Regions from separate parts of the Fusibacter sp. genome, predicted to be linked through region 1. Evidence: a T-box and tRNA genes for the amino acid it is inferred to sense, from the RefSeq annotation. Region 1 holds a T-box; the other holds one or more tRNA genes.
What was found. A T-box is a leader RNA that pairs with one kind of tRNA and senses whether it is charged. The one in region 1 lies ahead of lysS (lysine--tRNA ligase), so its partner is inferred to be a tRNA-Lys.
Positions count from the first base shown of each region.

Region 2: it encodes a tRNA-Lys, which carries the amino acid that the T-box ahead of lysS (lysine--tRNA ligase) is inferred to sense. The anticodon was not compared.

Region 1 covers NZ_JBVBZF010000025.1:13,845-21,455, forward strand. Annotated here, with positions in the region: gene AC220I_RS06580 (deoxynucleoside kinase) at 1-455, shown strand, start outside; gene AC220I_RS06585 (metallophosphoesterase) at 576-1,304, shown strand; gene AC220I_RS06590 (HD-GYP domain-containing protein) at 1,529-2,656, shown strand; gene AC220I_RS06595 (M23 family metallopeptidase) at 2,712-4,310, opposite strand; gene ybaK (Cys-tRNA(Pro) deacylase) at 4,428-4,895, shown strand; T-box leader at 4,984-5,237, shown strand; gene lysS (lysine--tRNA ligase) at 5,509-7,107, shown strand; partial or broken gene AC220I_RS06610 (cache domain-containing protein) at 7,228-7,611, shown strand, end outside.
Region 2 covers NZ_JBVBZF010000001.1:125,706-133,316, forward strand. Annotated here, with positions in the region: gene AC220I_RS00670 (M16 family metallopeptidase) at 1-280, shown strand, start outside; gene AC220I_RS00675 (hypothetical protein) at 341-898, shown strand; gene AC220I_RS00680 (hypothetical protein) at 898-1,083, shown strand; gene AC220I_RS00685 (hypothetical protein) at 1,117-2,247, shown strand; gene AC220I_RS00690 (hypothetical protein) at 2,337-2,633, shown strand; gene AC220I_RS00695 (hypothetical protein) at 2,884-3,171, shown strand; tRNA gene AC220I_RS00700 (tRNA-Arg) at 3,179-3,253, shown strand; gene AC220I_RS00705 (hypothetical protein) at 3,272-3,727, shown strand; tRNA gene AC220I_RS00710 (tRNA-Asp) at 3,942-4,017, shown strand; tRNA gene AC220I_RS00715 (tRNA-Ile) at 4,023-4,096, shown strand; tRNA gene AC220I_RS00720 (tRNA-Thr) at 4,381-4,455, shown strand; gene AC220I_RS00725 (hypothetical protein) at 4,477-4,647, shown strand; tRNA gene AC220I_RS00730 (tRNA-Ile) at 4,757-4,832, shown strand; tRNA gene AC220I_RS00735 (tRNA-Lys) at 4,914-4,990, shown strand; tRNA gene AC220I_RS00740 (tRNA-Lys) at 4,993-5,072, shown strand; tRNA gene AC220I_RS00745 (tRNA-Ala) at 5,081-5,153, shown strand; tRNA gene AC220I_RS00750 (tRNA-Asn) at 5,252-5,329, shown strand; tRNA gene AC220I_RS00755 (tRNA-Asn) at 5,332-5,416, shown strand; tRNA gene AC220I_RS00760 (tRNA-Ala) at 5,422-5,494, shown strand; tRNA gene AC220I_RS00765 (tRNA-Lys) at 5,502-5,577, shown strand; gene AC220I_RS00770 (ATP-grasp domain-containing protein) at 5,595-6,464, shown strand; gene AC220I_RS00775 (Bax inhibitor-1 family protein) at 6,516-7,154, shown strand; gene AC220I_RS00780 (hypothetical protein) at 7,154-7,528, shown strand.

The DNA of each region.
Region 1 (7,611 bases):
TAAATGATCGATTCAAAGATATTAAAAGAATAGAGGCCTTGGGCAATCAGGCAATATTAGACCGGTCGATCTATGGTGATGAAATTTTCGCGAAAACAATTCACGATAGAGGCCAAATGACGAATGATGAGTTTGTAATATATAGAGATTTACTTCACAATATGCTAGAGCATATAAACGTTCCGGAAGTGCTCATTTATATTGATGTAAGTGTTGATACAGCCCTTCACAGAATCAATAGAAGGGGTCGTTCAACTGAAGGCGACTTAATTCCAAGAGATTATCTAGAGGACCTTCAAAGAAATTATGAGGCTTGGTATGAAGCCTTTGACCTTTGTCCTAAAGTAAGGGTAGATTTAAATGAAAGTGCCCTAACAGATGATGGTCTAGTGAAAGAAGACATTAAACATGCAATTTTAGAGGCAATTAGACCTTATTTAAACAAGGAGTGTTAGATGAAGAGAGTTCTCTCGATTTTTTTAATCCTCCTAATAATTTTTCTGTATGCAACATTTTTAGAGCCCCATTTATTTAGAATTGAAAAACGTACCCTTGATTTCTATAAATCAATAAATATGAGTACAACATTGGATGAAGAGGAAGAATCGACCAGTTTAAAAATCGTACAGTTTTCGGATACTCAGCTAGGCCCTTATTACGATATTGAACAATTAAAAAAAGTCGTAAATGAAATCAATGGACAATCGCCTGATATCATTGTTTTTACAGGTGATTTTTTCGATCACCCCAGTGACTATGACTTAAAAAAGGAAGCCCTTGAACTTCTAAAAAAATTGGATGACAAAGCCTTAAAAATTGCTATTTTTGGAAACCATGATGTTGGTGGTGGGGGAAGATCCATGTATGAAACCTTCATGTCAGAAGCAGGATTTTTGGTATTGGTTAATGAAATGTTATCTTATAAAGCAGAGTGTGGCAAAACATTTGATTTTTATGGCATAGATGATGGCATGCTCGGTAAACCTGATTTTGGATTTGTGACACCATTAATAGACGAAAACCATTATAATATTCTGATTTTACATGAGCCAGACCTCTATACTGAAGTAGCATCACTTCCGTTTGACCTCATATTGTCAGGTCATAGCCATGGCGGTCAGATAAAACTGCCATTCTTAGGGCCGCTTGTAACACCACCACTTTCTAAAGTATATAAAAGTGGCTATTATGAGATCGATAATCCGAGAAAATCACTTTTATATGTCAATACAGGACTTGGTAATACTAAAATGAGATATCGATTTGGTAATATTCCTCAAATTGCAGTTTTCACGATTGAGTAAGCAGCATATCGCCCACTGAATTTTGTTTTCAGTGGGGGTGTTTTTTTTTGCATATTACAAAAAAAAAGCCTCAAATTACTAAAGAATATTTAACTTGTGCCGATATAATAATAGGATACCCCTAAAAAGAACTTAAAATGAGTAATTATACTACATATATTGCTATACATATCAATATTTTACAGGATATTGTAAATGAGACAATAATTATTTTGGAGCGAATAATGCAGACAACCTATGTAAGTTCTTCCATTCTTGGAAATGAAATTATCGAACCAGTGTATTCAAAACACGGCACTATGCTTGTAAAAAAAGGAACGGTCATCAACAACGATGTCCTTTCCAAATTACTGAGCCATAATGTTGATGTGGTTTATGTGCTCAATGCCCTTAAAAAGGATATTAAGCAAGAGGGGATTATTCCAGCGCCTAAGATGGAAAAATCTGTAACGACCATCAAAAAGGTGTTTGACGATATCATGAACCAAGAAAAATTAGGGGTAAAAGCGGTTATTCCATATGAGAATGTCAAATTGGTTGAAGAGGTACTAGAGCTATTAATTGAAACCCTGGAGCAAGCTGACAAAATTCTCTATACTGTTGTAGATTTATTGCAATCAGATGAGTACACCTATAAACACAATGTAAATGTTGCGATTTTATCCATATTGACAGCAAAAGCATTAAATTATAAAAAAGAAGATATCAAGCATATAGCACTTGGTGCATTACTTCATGATATTGGCAAGATGAGGGTGAGCCCAAGTCTGATTAATAAACCCAGTTCACTAACCCTTGAAGAGCGAATTGAGGTTGAGAAGCATGCCCAGTTTGGATATGAAATCACTGAAGCTGTTTCTCAAATTCCGTTTTTGTCAAAGCAAATTATACGACTTCATCATGAAAAACTTGATGGATCTGGTTATCCGCTAGGACTCAAGGGAATTGAAATCCCTGAATACGTTAAAATCGTAACGGTTTGTGATATGTATGATGCCATGACCACCAATCGAGTCTATCGATCGAAAATGCCCATTTACAAAGCCTTGGAGCACTTGATGACCGATGCCGTTTATAAAATTGATCCGGCGATATACCGTACTTTAACAAGTAATATATGCATATTTCCACCGGGTTCTGGTGTTGTTTTATCTGATGGTAGAGTGGGTGTTGTCACGCATTTTCGACATGCCAACCCAAGTCGACCAAGGGTGAGAGTCATTCATTTAAATGGCAAGAACAATTATTTGGATATTGAAGAAGTAAATCTTGAAAATGAGCGCACCCTATTTATTCAAGACACGTGGGATGTGGACTTTTTCAGTCAAATCAGTAAAAATGCCATTGATTAGGCTTTAGCGAGTATACTAAAGTGAATCAATGGCATTTATTTTTTTTTGAAAAAATTTATTTTAGGAAATTTTTATAGTTGTCATAAGTTATGGGCTCATTTACAAGGAAATAGCCAGGCTCAAGGTTGTGTTCGTAGTAGGAGATAATAAAGTGAAGATGTGGTCCTGTGGAAAAACCTGTGGTACCCACTGTCCCTATAAGAGCGCCATTTTCAACCATTTGTCCTGGTCCTATATTTAGAGAATCCAAATGGAAATAAGTACTGAAGAAACCCTGACCATGGTCTATTAAAATCGTATTACCCGTTAAAATCAAGGGTGCTGCAAAGAGGACCTTTCCTGAATTTGTGGCAAATACACTTGTACCTTTAGGTGCTGCAATATCTAGCCCTGAGTGTCTGTAGGAGGTTGCTGCACCGTTCACGTGACGTGTTTCACCATATTCAGTTGATAGTCTACCGACAGCAGGTATGGTGTAGGGGCCACTTGTCAAATCTTCGTCGCTTGAGTGGGCTCTTAATGGTGTGTATAATCTGGCAAACTCTTCGTTTGCCACATCGTTTTTCGTACTGCTTGCTACTTTTTCATCTATGGTGAGTTGCTGGATATGAAAATTTCTTGGCTTAATTTTTAAGTTAAAGCGCCATGTTTGTAGGCCATCATCACTGGAAACTTCAAAAGGATATTGGCCTGTTTTGGTTCTATAGTCTGCATATAGTACTGCTGTTTTGACATGGTCCTTTGTTGTAAAATGGGTATCAAATGGTAAATTATTAATCTTGAGAATTTGATCTTCATCAGCATGAAAAACTTTTAAATGCGTAAACCCCCCGATCGATATTTCATTTGAAGTTAATTGGATGTCAATAGGGAGGTCCAAACTGACAATGAAGCTTGAACTGACTTCACCCTTATAATGTGCATCATCCTTATAAATGAGCTGAAGTTCATACCTGAATGTGCCGTCATAAGTCGGCAGGTATAAATTATTGGTGTCTATAATGCCTTCATATACAAACGCTTCAGTTTTGACGTCAATGATTTTTAGGACACCTAATGTCACTTTTTTTTCTGAGGCAAACTTTAGGGTCTGATCTGGTGTTTCTATGCGAATTTCAGGATTTGAACCAGTGTTTTCAATCCTATCTTCAATCTCAATCCACTTATTATCATGAGATAGATAAGACCATTCTAATGTCTTTTTATTTTCCAAGGCCATATCGTTGATAAAGAGTTTTGATGAGATTTGTGATTCATAAAAGGCGCTTAGGGATTTTGAACTGGCCAAGTGATCTGAGTAGGGCAAGAGGTAATATTTTTCGTTAGCAGCTTCCTTTAATACAAAACCATCATCGGATAAGTTAAGTATTTCAAATTTTAATTGATTGCCGAACTTATTTTTTATCTGTAGGTAATGCAGTGAATTGGCTTTGGTTGTGATTGGTTGTATTTCAGATAATAGGTCGTAGGCTTTAAATGGATGGTCTTTGGAAAAATTGAATCTATCCTCCAAGGCATCTGTTTGATTAAGAAGATCAAGTGATACGATGGTTTCTGCGCTAAAATGCGAATATTGCGTATAAAAAAAGCCGATTGTCGCAAGACCCAATATGCAAAAGGTGATCATAAGGTATCTTAGGTTTTTTTTTGTCATTTTGCCTCCAATGGTTGTGGTTTCCTAGAAAATTTATTATTATTATATCATTCGAACCCAGGGATGAATAGGAGAATTAGAGGGTAAACTGACTATAATAGGTGAGAGGTATACAAGATGGTTAAAACAAATGTAACGAGAATGTGCACCCAAAAGGGCATTCCCTTTTCCACATTTACATACACGGTTGAAGATGGGTTTATAGATGGGATTGCAGTTGCGGATAAAATAAATAAGCCCTATGAAAGTGTATTCAAGACGCTGGTCACCATTGGTGCAAGTGGTCAAAACTATGTATTCATGGTCCCTGTTAACGAAAATTTGGATCTAAAAAAGGCTGCTCAAGTGGTCTCTGAAAAGTATGTTGAAATGATTCCATCAAAGGATCTCTTAAAGATATCGGGATACATGAAGGGCGGATGCTCTCCAATTGGGATGAAAAAGCAATATACCACTGTGATTGATGAGACAATTGTCTTGCTGGATGAGATCACATTCAGTGCAGGTAAGATTGGTGTCCAAATCAATATGGCGACATCTGTTCTTGCAGAAGTTCTTGTGTATCAGATTGCTGATATCGTATAAAATAATTAATACGCATAAAAATACATTTTTTTTTAAAAAGGGCTTGACGGATATTATGACATTGGTTATAATTCATTTAATTAATATTTTAAAAGCTGTGAAGAGAAGAGTAGTTAAATTAAAGTTTTACAGAGAACTCCGGTTGCTGAGAAGGAGAAATATTTGATTTAGTGAATAAAGCCTCAGAGCTTTGTATTGAACCTAGATGGTCTAGGGGATGGTACAACGGTTGCTCCCGTTATAGAGATAGAGTATATTGCATTTATAATGCCGTACTTGAAAAGGTCGTTTTTTTATACGATAAATTGAGGTGGTACCACGAAGTTAACTCTCGTCCTCAAGACTTAAGTCTTGAGGTCGGGAGTTTTTTTATTGTATACAACAAAATTTGAGCCAAAAGCTGTGATGAGGAATGTTCAGCCTCAAACAGCGTCAGCGAAAATTGTTTTGAGACATCGAGAGATGGCTCAAATGTTGTCGGTTATCATTAGTTCTCGTCCAGCTTAGAGCAAGGATTTTCAACTTGCGAAAAGCGTTTAGATGAGAAGGGTATTGTTTAATAAAAAATTCAGCAACAACTATATACAAAATATTCAAAATAGGAGGTATTATTATGCATTGGGCCATGGAAACAGCATTACAATTGATTGAGGAAAATCCAAATTTAGAAACTTTTGTTTGTGCATCTGGAATCAGTCCTTCAGGACATGTACACATTGGTAATTTTAGAGAGGTCTTGACCACTTATTTCGTGGTGAAATCACTTGAGAGCCTTGGTAAGAAAACGCGTTTCATATTTTCGTGGGATGACTATGATCGCTTTAGAAAAGTTCCTAGTGGTGTTTCTGAGACCTTTGCTGAGCATTTGGGAAAACCTTATTCAGAAGTGCCAGATCCTTATGGTTGCCATGAATCCTATGCAGCCCACTTTGAAGCACAGTTTGAAGCAACTTTAAAAGCCTTCGATATCCATCCTGAGTTTATTTATCAAAGCCGAGAATATCAAAATTGTAGGTATACAGGGGACATAAGAGAAGCCCTTTTAAAGAGAAGAGAAATTTATGATATACAGATGCAATATAAAACACAGGAGTGGAATGAAGTGGCAAGAGACCGCTTTTATCCTGTGAGCCTATATTGTAGAAACTGTGGAAAGGATGATATTTTAAGGCTTGTTTATGATGAAAAGCAAGACACATTAGACTATCACTGTGCATGTGGTCATCATGAAATTGCCGAACTTGAATCCTTTAATCGAATCAAACTCAATTGGAAGATCGATTGGCCTATGAGATGGCGTAAAGAAGGGGTTATTTTTGAACCAGGTGGTCGTGATCACTCATCTGAAAACGGGAGCTATACAGTTTCTTCTGCAATTTCAAATAAGGTATTTGCCTTTAATCCACCACACTATATTCCATATGAATTTATTGGATTGAAAGGCAATCACGCCAAAATGTCGAGTTCCACAGGTCATCTTATAACACCAGATGAACTTCTTAAGGTCTATCCTAAAGAAATTATCCTCTATCTTTTTGCCAAATACAAAAATACAGACGCCTTTGATATCGGCCTTGATGATGATGTCATTAGACTTTATACAGAGTTTGAAAGACATCTCAAAAGATATAGAGAGCAAATGATAGAAGACGAACTACTTAGTGTTATTATGATGTTATCAAATGCAGAAAACTCTACACTAGATCGTGAACCTAAATTTTCTTTGATTGCATCGACATTGCCACTGGTCAATTTTAATTCAGGCGTACTCTTTAGATTGTTCAGCAGAACCATGTCACAGGATCCCGATACCTTTACCATTAAATGTGAGAAGGCATCCTACTGGATTCAAAGGTGGCACCAAGAACGCAATATATGTGTCAACCAACAATTTAATGCCATTTACTACGCCTCTTTAAATCCTACTGAGAAAAAATGGATTAAAGCCTTTATCAATTTGATTATGACATTTGAAGGCGACGATGAGGCCCTGATGACTGAAATTTATGAAATTGTACAGTCGGATTCGCCTGCAACTCGTAAAAAAATGCAAAAGCGTTTCTTTGAATCCATTTATCAAATGGTTCTTAGCAATAAATCGGGTCCTAATATTGCAATATTAGTGGAAGTTGTAGGCAAAAAAGGCCTAAGACAATTACTGGTTCCCAAGAAAATAACCTATGTTGATGAGCGCCAAATGAGGGTGTCTTAAACTTCTCATGATGTGACACCTTGCCTATTTAAGCCTTATTTAATAAGATGAATACCAAATTATGGTTTTAGTGATTATTGTTCAAAATTTGGGTATTTATCTATTAAAGGAGGCGATGATATGTTCTTGAAAAATATGAAGCTCAAATACAAGATTATCATGTTGGCGGCATTAATCATTGTGATTTTTACATCATTGATCTTGTTCTATATTCTTCCAAAAACGAATGCCATCATCGAAGAGCGTACAATCGCAAAATTGATGGATTTAGTTGATTTACCATTATCTGAAATTCAGATGCAGTATGATTTAGCACAATCAGGTGTAATTACGGAAGAACAAGCGATGCAGGAGTCGCTTAAAACGATAGAAAAACTTAGATACAGTGAAGTTGAATATTTTTGGGTAAATGACTTGAACCATATGATGCTCATGCATCCGATCAAACCTGAGCTCAACCAGACCGATGTCTCACAGTTACAGGACCCTGACGGCAAGTACATT
Region 2 (7,611 bases), on a different contig from region 1:
TGCATTAACTCCTGATGCTTTTGAAAAACTACAAGATACATTGGAACTAAAACGTACAATGAGATTTGTCAACCAAGAAAACTTCAAATCCTTACATTGGTCAGCTCTATGGAATCCTGAATTAATTGGAAAAGCTGAAGTTGAATTTGGAAATAATGTCATAGATGGGTACAATAAATTGGATCAATTATATGGAAATTATGATTCTGTAAAAGAATATGTGGAGCGATTTCGTAATGCTGTGAATAATAAGGATTATGGAATTGTAACCAATTACTAAAAAATGTTGTCATGGTGTTTTCTAATAGGGTATAATATTTAAAATTTATTGGAGAACACTATGACGCACCCGCTTGAAATTACTGAATATGTTATTAAAAACATTAATCGCAAAGGGAACTCCTACAAAGGAGCAACCTTAAAAGTAACTGATTCACACGTCTTTGGTTCCAAAGAAGCTGATGACTGTATCAAACCTGTACAACTAAAGAAACTCCATAAACTAACAGAAACTCATGGTATTCAATGGAAGTACTTTCATGGTCATCAAATTCAACAAGGTAAAACTGCACAAGGACGACCACGTCTTGTATGGGTATATGTTGTTGAAGGTGTAGATGAAGAAGGTTTCATTTTTACCTATCACAAATACGAAGCAAATGCTCCAGGTTTTGGACAAAGCCATGTTTATGTAAACCATCACATTGATGGTATTAAATTATCAGCTTTATTGGATGGTGCTCCAAAAACTAGTATTAAATTCTATTCAGTATCCTTAGCAGATAAATCTGAAGAGAAAGCAATTGAATTAATCCGTGAACATGAATGGATTTATCCAATGATGCAAAACAAAACTTCTAAATTGAAACGTTTACATGACTTAAGGTGGAAATTATAATGAAAATTGAAACTAGTTTTTTGGGATTGCTTATATTAGGAATTTGTATTGGAAATACATATACTGCTATCCATGGATGGGGATTTATCGGATGTGGGTTCATTGCTTTAGGTTTAGTAAATGCAATGCTATCCTATTTGGCTGGAAATTCGAAGAAAAAAGTTGACCCAAACGAGTTCAAGTAGTATTATAACCCTCAACAACTGAGGAGTTTAACAATGATTTTTCAAATACCTGATGAAAATATGGAAGCACTTGAAAAAAGTATTTCCAAGTTGAACAAAAAAGCTGAAAAGTTAGGATGTGCACCTGTTAATTTAAAGGTGGTTCGTTCGTATGTTCAACAGGAAGGAACATTTAATGTTCTTTTTCATGAAGTTGATATTACAGGTCAAGCTCCTGTATTAAATGGTTGGCATTTAGCAGGTCAAATAACTCACGATAAAGGTGGAGTTGCACTTCTACGTACAATTCCTGGTGAGAATATTCCTTCTGAATACAATCATGCTGATCCAGCTAATTGTGATCACTGTCATCGTTATAGAAAACGAAACAACACATTCGTTGTTCGTCACAATGATGGAACTTATAAACAAGTTGGTAAAACTTGTCTACAGGACTTTACTGGTCACAAAAATCCTAATCTCTTAGCAAATTTCTATACAATGCTCCAAACATTTTTTAATACTGCAAAACAGTATAGTGTTATTGGAGCATATGGAAGAACAGCACCCCACTTCTTAATTGAAGATTTTCTTGGTCATACAATTCGTTACTTAAAGGATCATGAGTATGTCAGTAAAGGTCTTGCTTTTGAAGAAAACCTTACTCCTACTTCTGCCTATATACTTGACATTGTGATGCACCAGAATAATTCCATTCCTGACCTTACTCGTGAAGAATATGATGAAGCTGATGAAATAATTGCTTGGGTTAAAGGTTTAGATAAACCCAATAACGATTACTTGATTAATATTCAAAATATTGTTAATGTTGGATATGTAACACACAAAACTTCAGGTTTTGCAACTTCAATGGTTCGTACCTACAGAAAAGCAATGGAAAAACGCAAACCAAAAGTTGGTTTGAATTCTGTTTATTTGGGTAATCCAAAGGATCGTATTGAAGGAACTGTAACTCTTCTTAAAAAGACGATTACACAAGGATATTACGGTCGTATAGAAGTACATAGATTTGTTGATGATAAGGATAACATCTTGGTTTGGTTTGCTAATACTGCAACAGAATTTGCAGAAGGACAAACTTACTCAGTTAAAATGACTGTTAAGAAACATGAAGAATTCAATGGAATCAAACAAACAGTCGTAAATAGGGTAGCAGAAAAATGAGTGATGATTTTAAATCAGGGTGTATATTTATGTTAATCGTAGGAGCGATTGCAATATACACCATCCACCAATTTATATAGGAGGGTGGTATGCACGATCTGGAAACAGCAAAAGAACTACTTGATCGTAGTGTTAAAGATGGTATAAACGAATATTTTGAATTTATTCGTCATAGATTAGAAGATGCTGTAAATGCTCTTGATCATGCTGAAAATACTTTTGAGAAAAATGGTGATTATCATGTTGTTGGTGATCTCGTTCAGTATTTGTCGGTTTTAGATATGGGACATAGTCGTGCTATAAAACTTGTTCATAAAGTATCAATGTTGCATGAAGAAGTATTCATTCTTGAAGAACAAGAGAGGAATAATGATGAAGAAATTTAACCAATTCATGAAAAGCTTATCCTCCTCTCAGCAATTTGAGTTTGCTGGAATTATTGGGATTGTTGGTGTTATTATCTTACTCACCATTATAACGATAGTGGTAAGTGATAATAATTTAATTACCTATTTGATTCCCAAATCGTTTTTTAATCATGTTTAAACTTATTTTCTTTGGTATACTTGCTTTTGTTGTTCTTATCCTTGTACTGGGCGGTGGTAGTAGTCACAATTATCACGATGACACATTACCATGAAATTAGCATTAATACTTAGTTGCCTCCTTCATGCTTTATTGTTTGTTAATTACATTGCATTCAAACCTATATCACTAAAACCAGAATGTGATAGTGAATCAATTGCACAGTTGAATGTACAAGCAAAACCAAAATTTCCTTCGTTGCAAATTACGTTGAGATCTAGTAGTATAGGTCAAATAGACAGTGATCCAAATGAAGAAATGATGGATTTTATTGCTGAAGTGAATTTTGAACAGCTTGTTGAAGAAGCAGAACAGTGTTCTGACGTTCATTTAGAATAAATATATTACCCTTGTAGTTTAGTGGATAAAACGCCACCCTCCTAAGGTGGAGATGAAGGTCCGAATCCTTCCAGGGGTACCATTTTACAAGGAGTTGATTATGAAAATGGAATTCATCAAGAAAATTTTTCCTACTATTATCAAATACACAGAAAAGGTACCTAACAAATTTGCTGGTGTTGCTTTTATGTGTTTCATTAAAATACTTCCAAAGTATCGTTTTGATGTAGGATTGTTAAAGCATGAAATGACGCATGTTTTGCAGTGGTACTTCTGGTTACTAATTAGTATGTTAATTAGCTTAGGATTACATTTTTTCAATCCTGAAATGTTTGATGATACTGTGTTTGGATATGGATTAATTATTGGTGCTTGTTTGCATGGTGCAATGTACACATTAATTCCAAAGTATAAACTATTTGCTGAAGTGATGGCATATAGAGTACAATTACATTATTGCGATAAAGATCGAGTAGATCTATTTGCAAAATTCATTACTGAACGATATAATTTGGATGTTGATATCGAAGAAGTCAAAAAACTCCTTCGAAAATAACAAGTTATAAAACTGTTGACTTTTAATATAAATAGTTAGAAGATTAACTCAACTTATGAAACTTTTTGAGAGATTATTTAAAATGACTACAATCAAAACAAATATTAATAATATGGCGAATGCGACCGATAAAGGATTGCAGGCTGGGTTTTGATCTGAAGACATTAAGATAAGATTTAAAAACCCAGTTTCAAAACTGGGTTTTTTCGTTTCTGGAGCTATAGCTTAATTGGTAAAGCACTTCACTGTCAATGAAGAAGATGCGAGTTCAACTCTCGTTAGTTCCGCCAAATATGGCTCTATAGTTCAATGGTAGAACACTCGGCCGATAACCGGGATACGAAAGTTCGATTCTTTCTGGAGCCACCAAATTTGTTATAAGGGGCAGCCCCTAGACGCACCGTTGGACTCGGAGATGTAACAAATATGCCTTGTAAACATTGCTGGTGATGCCCTCTTTCGTAAAGAGGTTAAAGTTGGTTCGAATCCGACACAAGGCTCTAAGGTAACGCTATGATGTAATTCCTAGACTAAGCGATCATAGACATGCGTAAAGGAAACCTTAAAGAATTATGCTCTTATAGTATAATGGTTATTACACAACTGTGGTATAGTTGAAATCTCAGTTCGATTCTGAGTAGGAGCTCCAATTTGCCTCTGAAGCATTTAGGGATGATGTTCGCACTTGTAATGCGAGGAAGACAGTTCGATTCTGTCCTGAGGCTCCAATTATGTTGAGGAGGTATGTAATGAATCAGCATGAACAAAAATTACTGACGAAGTTAAACTTCTCAGGACAAAGAGTATTACAAATTGTAGGTGACAATGAATATCGTGCTGCAAAAGGACTAGAACAAAGAGGTCTAGTAAAAATGAAATGGAATAGTCGAGCTCAGAGAGGTGAAATAACTCGATTATAGTTTTGGTATTGTCCAATTCCATCTGAGATACAATAGAAAAGCGACTAACTTTTTGAGTATCGATAAAGAGACTATGGACTTAGTAGGATGTAGTGATCCTACTAATTTTGGTGCTAAATGCAAATTGGCGAGCAGATTGCCTCATAAGCAATTGACAGTGAGTTCGAATCTCTCTAGCACCACCAATACTCATGTACAGCCTTGTTTTAACGCGCGCAGGGCTAAGGTTGGATAAAGTAGGTTCGAGTCCTACCATGAGTGCCAATGGAAGTGTAACAAAAATTGGCTTTGTAGCGGTCTTTTAAACCGAAAAATGTGGGTTCGATTCCCACCGCTTCCACCAATGCCTCCTTGGTGTTTAATGGTTTTAGCACACTCGGCTTTTAACCGATGAGGTGAGGGTTCGAATCCTTCAGGGGGTACCAAATTATTTGGGGCTATAGTTCAGTTGAGAGAACGCCTGCCTTGCAAGCAGGAGGTCGAGGGTTTGAGTCCCTCTAGCTCCACTCGGGCCAGACACCCATGAGTTGCAACTCTATTTTCGGTCTGGCACAAGCGTAGGTTCGTGATGACTACGGTGGTAGTGGAATCACAAAAGTTTAATTCCGATGAGCCCATCCTGGTATTGGGGTCGGCCTGTTAAGCCGAACGTTTGGGGGTTCGAGTCCCTCCATCGGAGCCAATTCCAGTGTGGCAGAGTGGTAATGCAGCAGACTGTTAATCTGTGGTCGAAAGACAATCGTAGGTTCGAATCCTACCGCTGGAGCCAAATTTGGGGGTAGTCTAGGGATAGCAGGATGTGTCTTGCAAACACGACCGCTCGGTTCGACTCCGTGTACCTCCACCAAACATTTGGGAGTATCGTATAGTGGCTATTATACTCGGCTCTTAACCGATGAGACGAGGGTTCGAATCCTTCTACTCCTACCAATTCAATAGGTGCTATTATGCTCTGGATAATCCAAAACAACTTATATAATGAAGATGGATATGTTAAATTCATCAATGCATTAGATCGTCTAGGTAGTCAATACCTAACTGTAAAACCTGTTCCTTTTACAAATATCATTCTTCCTGCTGACTTTGATTCAATGACACAAAACGTTGATGATACTCCAGAGCCAGAAATCGATACAAGTCAAAAGATTGTTGTGATGGGAGCAACTTCACTAGTCCGAATTGCTAAGGCAAAAGGTTGGACACCTGGGTCGTTCTTGAATGAAAACTTCACCTATGAGAAATGGAAAGCTGGGTTTGGTCCAGAAAATATCTTAAATCCTGAATCTATTGTTTGTAAGTTTTCAGATGGTTTACCTGACCTATCTCAATTTGATGGGGATCTATTTGTTCGTCCTGTAGAAGACAACAAAGCATTTACAGGTGTTGTAATGTCCCAATATGATTTTCATGATTGGTTTCTTTCTATAGCTCATACAAAAGAAGTTGATTTTCAACCATTGCACGAAAATACAGAAATAGCAATTGCTTCATGTAAACAAATCTATGCTGAATACCGTTTCTTTGTTGTTAGAGGTATTCCAGTTACAGGTAGTATGTACAAACGTGGTAATCAAGTTCATTATGAAGAGTGCTTTGATGCAAACATCTTTCAGTTTGTAAATCATGTTATTGGATGTTTTCAAGGTCTACAGATGAATGTTAGATCACCGTCAGATGCATTTGTTGTTGATATTGCTGAAACACCAGATGGATATAAAGTTATTGAAATGAATAACTTAAATTCTGCAGGGTTTTATGCTTGTGATCCTCAAAAGATAATTTCTTCAATTGAGGAATTAGTCACGTATCACCTTTGATACTTTACAACTTCCATTAGATAATATCCTTTTTAATCGAAGGAGAAATTAATGAATACTTTAGTGGAAAGTGCGAATAATGTTTTACGTCAAACGTACATGTTGTTATCTGCAACCTTACTTTTCAGTGCAGCAATGACTGGGTTGGGTGTATTAATGGAGATTGGTCCAATCACATCAACTGTTGCTTGGTTGCTGGGTTTTGTGTTGATATTTGTTATTCCAAGATATCAAAATTCCCAAGCAGGAATTTACCTTGTCTTTCTCTTCACAGGTTTGATGGGATTTTCGTTAGGTCCTGTTATTCAAGCATATATTGATCTTCCAAACGGTTCAGCCATTATTGGAACTGCTACATTAGGTACAGGTTTAATTTTTGCTGGGTTGTCTGCATATGCCATCAAGACAGGAAAAGATTTTAGTTTTATGGGTGGATTTTTAATCTCTGCTTTGTTAGGTGTGATTATCATTTTGATTGCTAACTTGTTTATGCAAATTGCTTGGCTGCACCTATTAATGTCCTATGTGATCCTGTTGTTAATGAGCGGCTTTATTTTATATGATACTAGTGCAATTTTACATCGTGATGAGACCAATTACATATCTGCAACTGTTGGTTTGTATTTGGATATCATTAATATGTTCCTAGCTTTATTGAATATTGTTCGATCACTAATGGGAGAAAAATAATGTTACGAAATTCAGACATAAGTGTAACTGTCAAAAAAGAAAAGTTACTTGATGCATTACGTCACAATCGTGAAGTCCACGAAACTGACTATAACAAAGCAATTGTGATTTACTACCAAGATCTCACAAAACATTTAGAGGGTTTGCTTGAGTTTGCTAAACATAGTGAAAATCCAACGGATGGCTTTGTAGTTCCTTTTCAAGAGCCTCAGCTAAAGACTGATGAATATGACAAGTACATAACGATGTTGGAAATGTGTGAAGACACTGAATTTACACTATCCACAACAGAGTATGATCAAATTGTCAATGATAATTGGTCTTGGATCACACATGCAAAAATGTTGAATGCAACATATTCTGCGAGAATTTAACATGAATGCAAAAGTAAGCAAAATGTTACGTAAGATGCGCCGAGATTCAAAGGCACATAAAAAGATATGGAATGAACTTGACC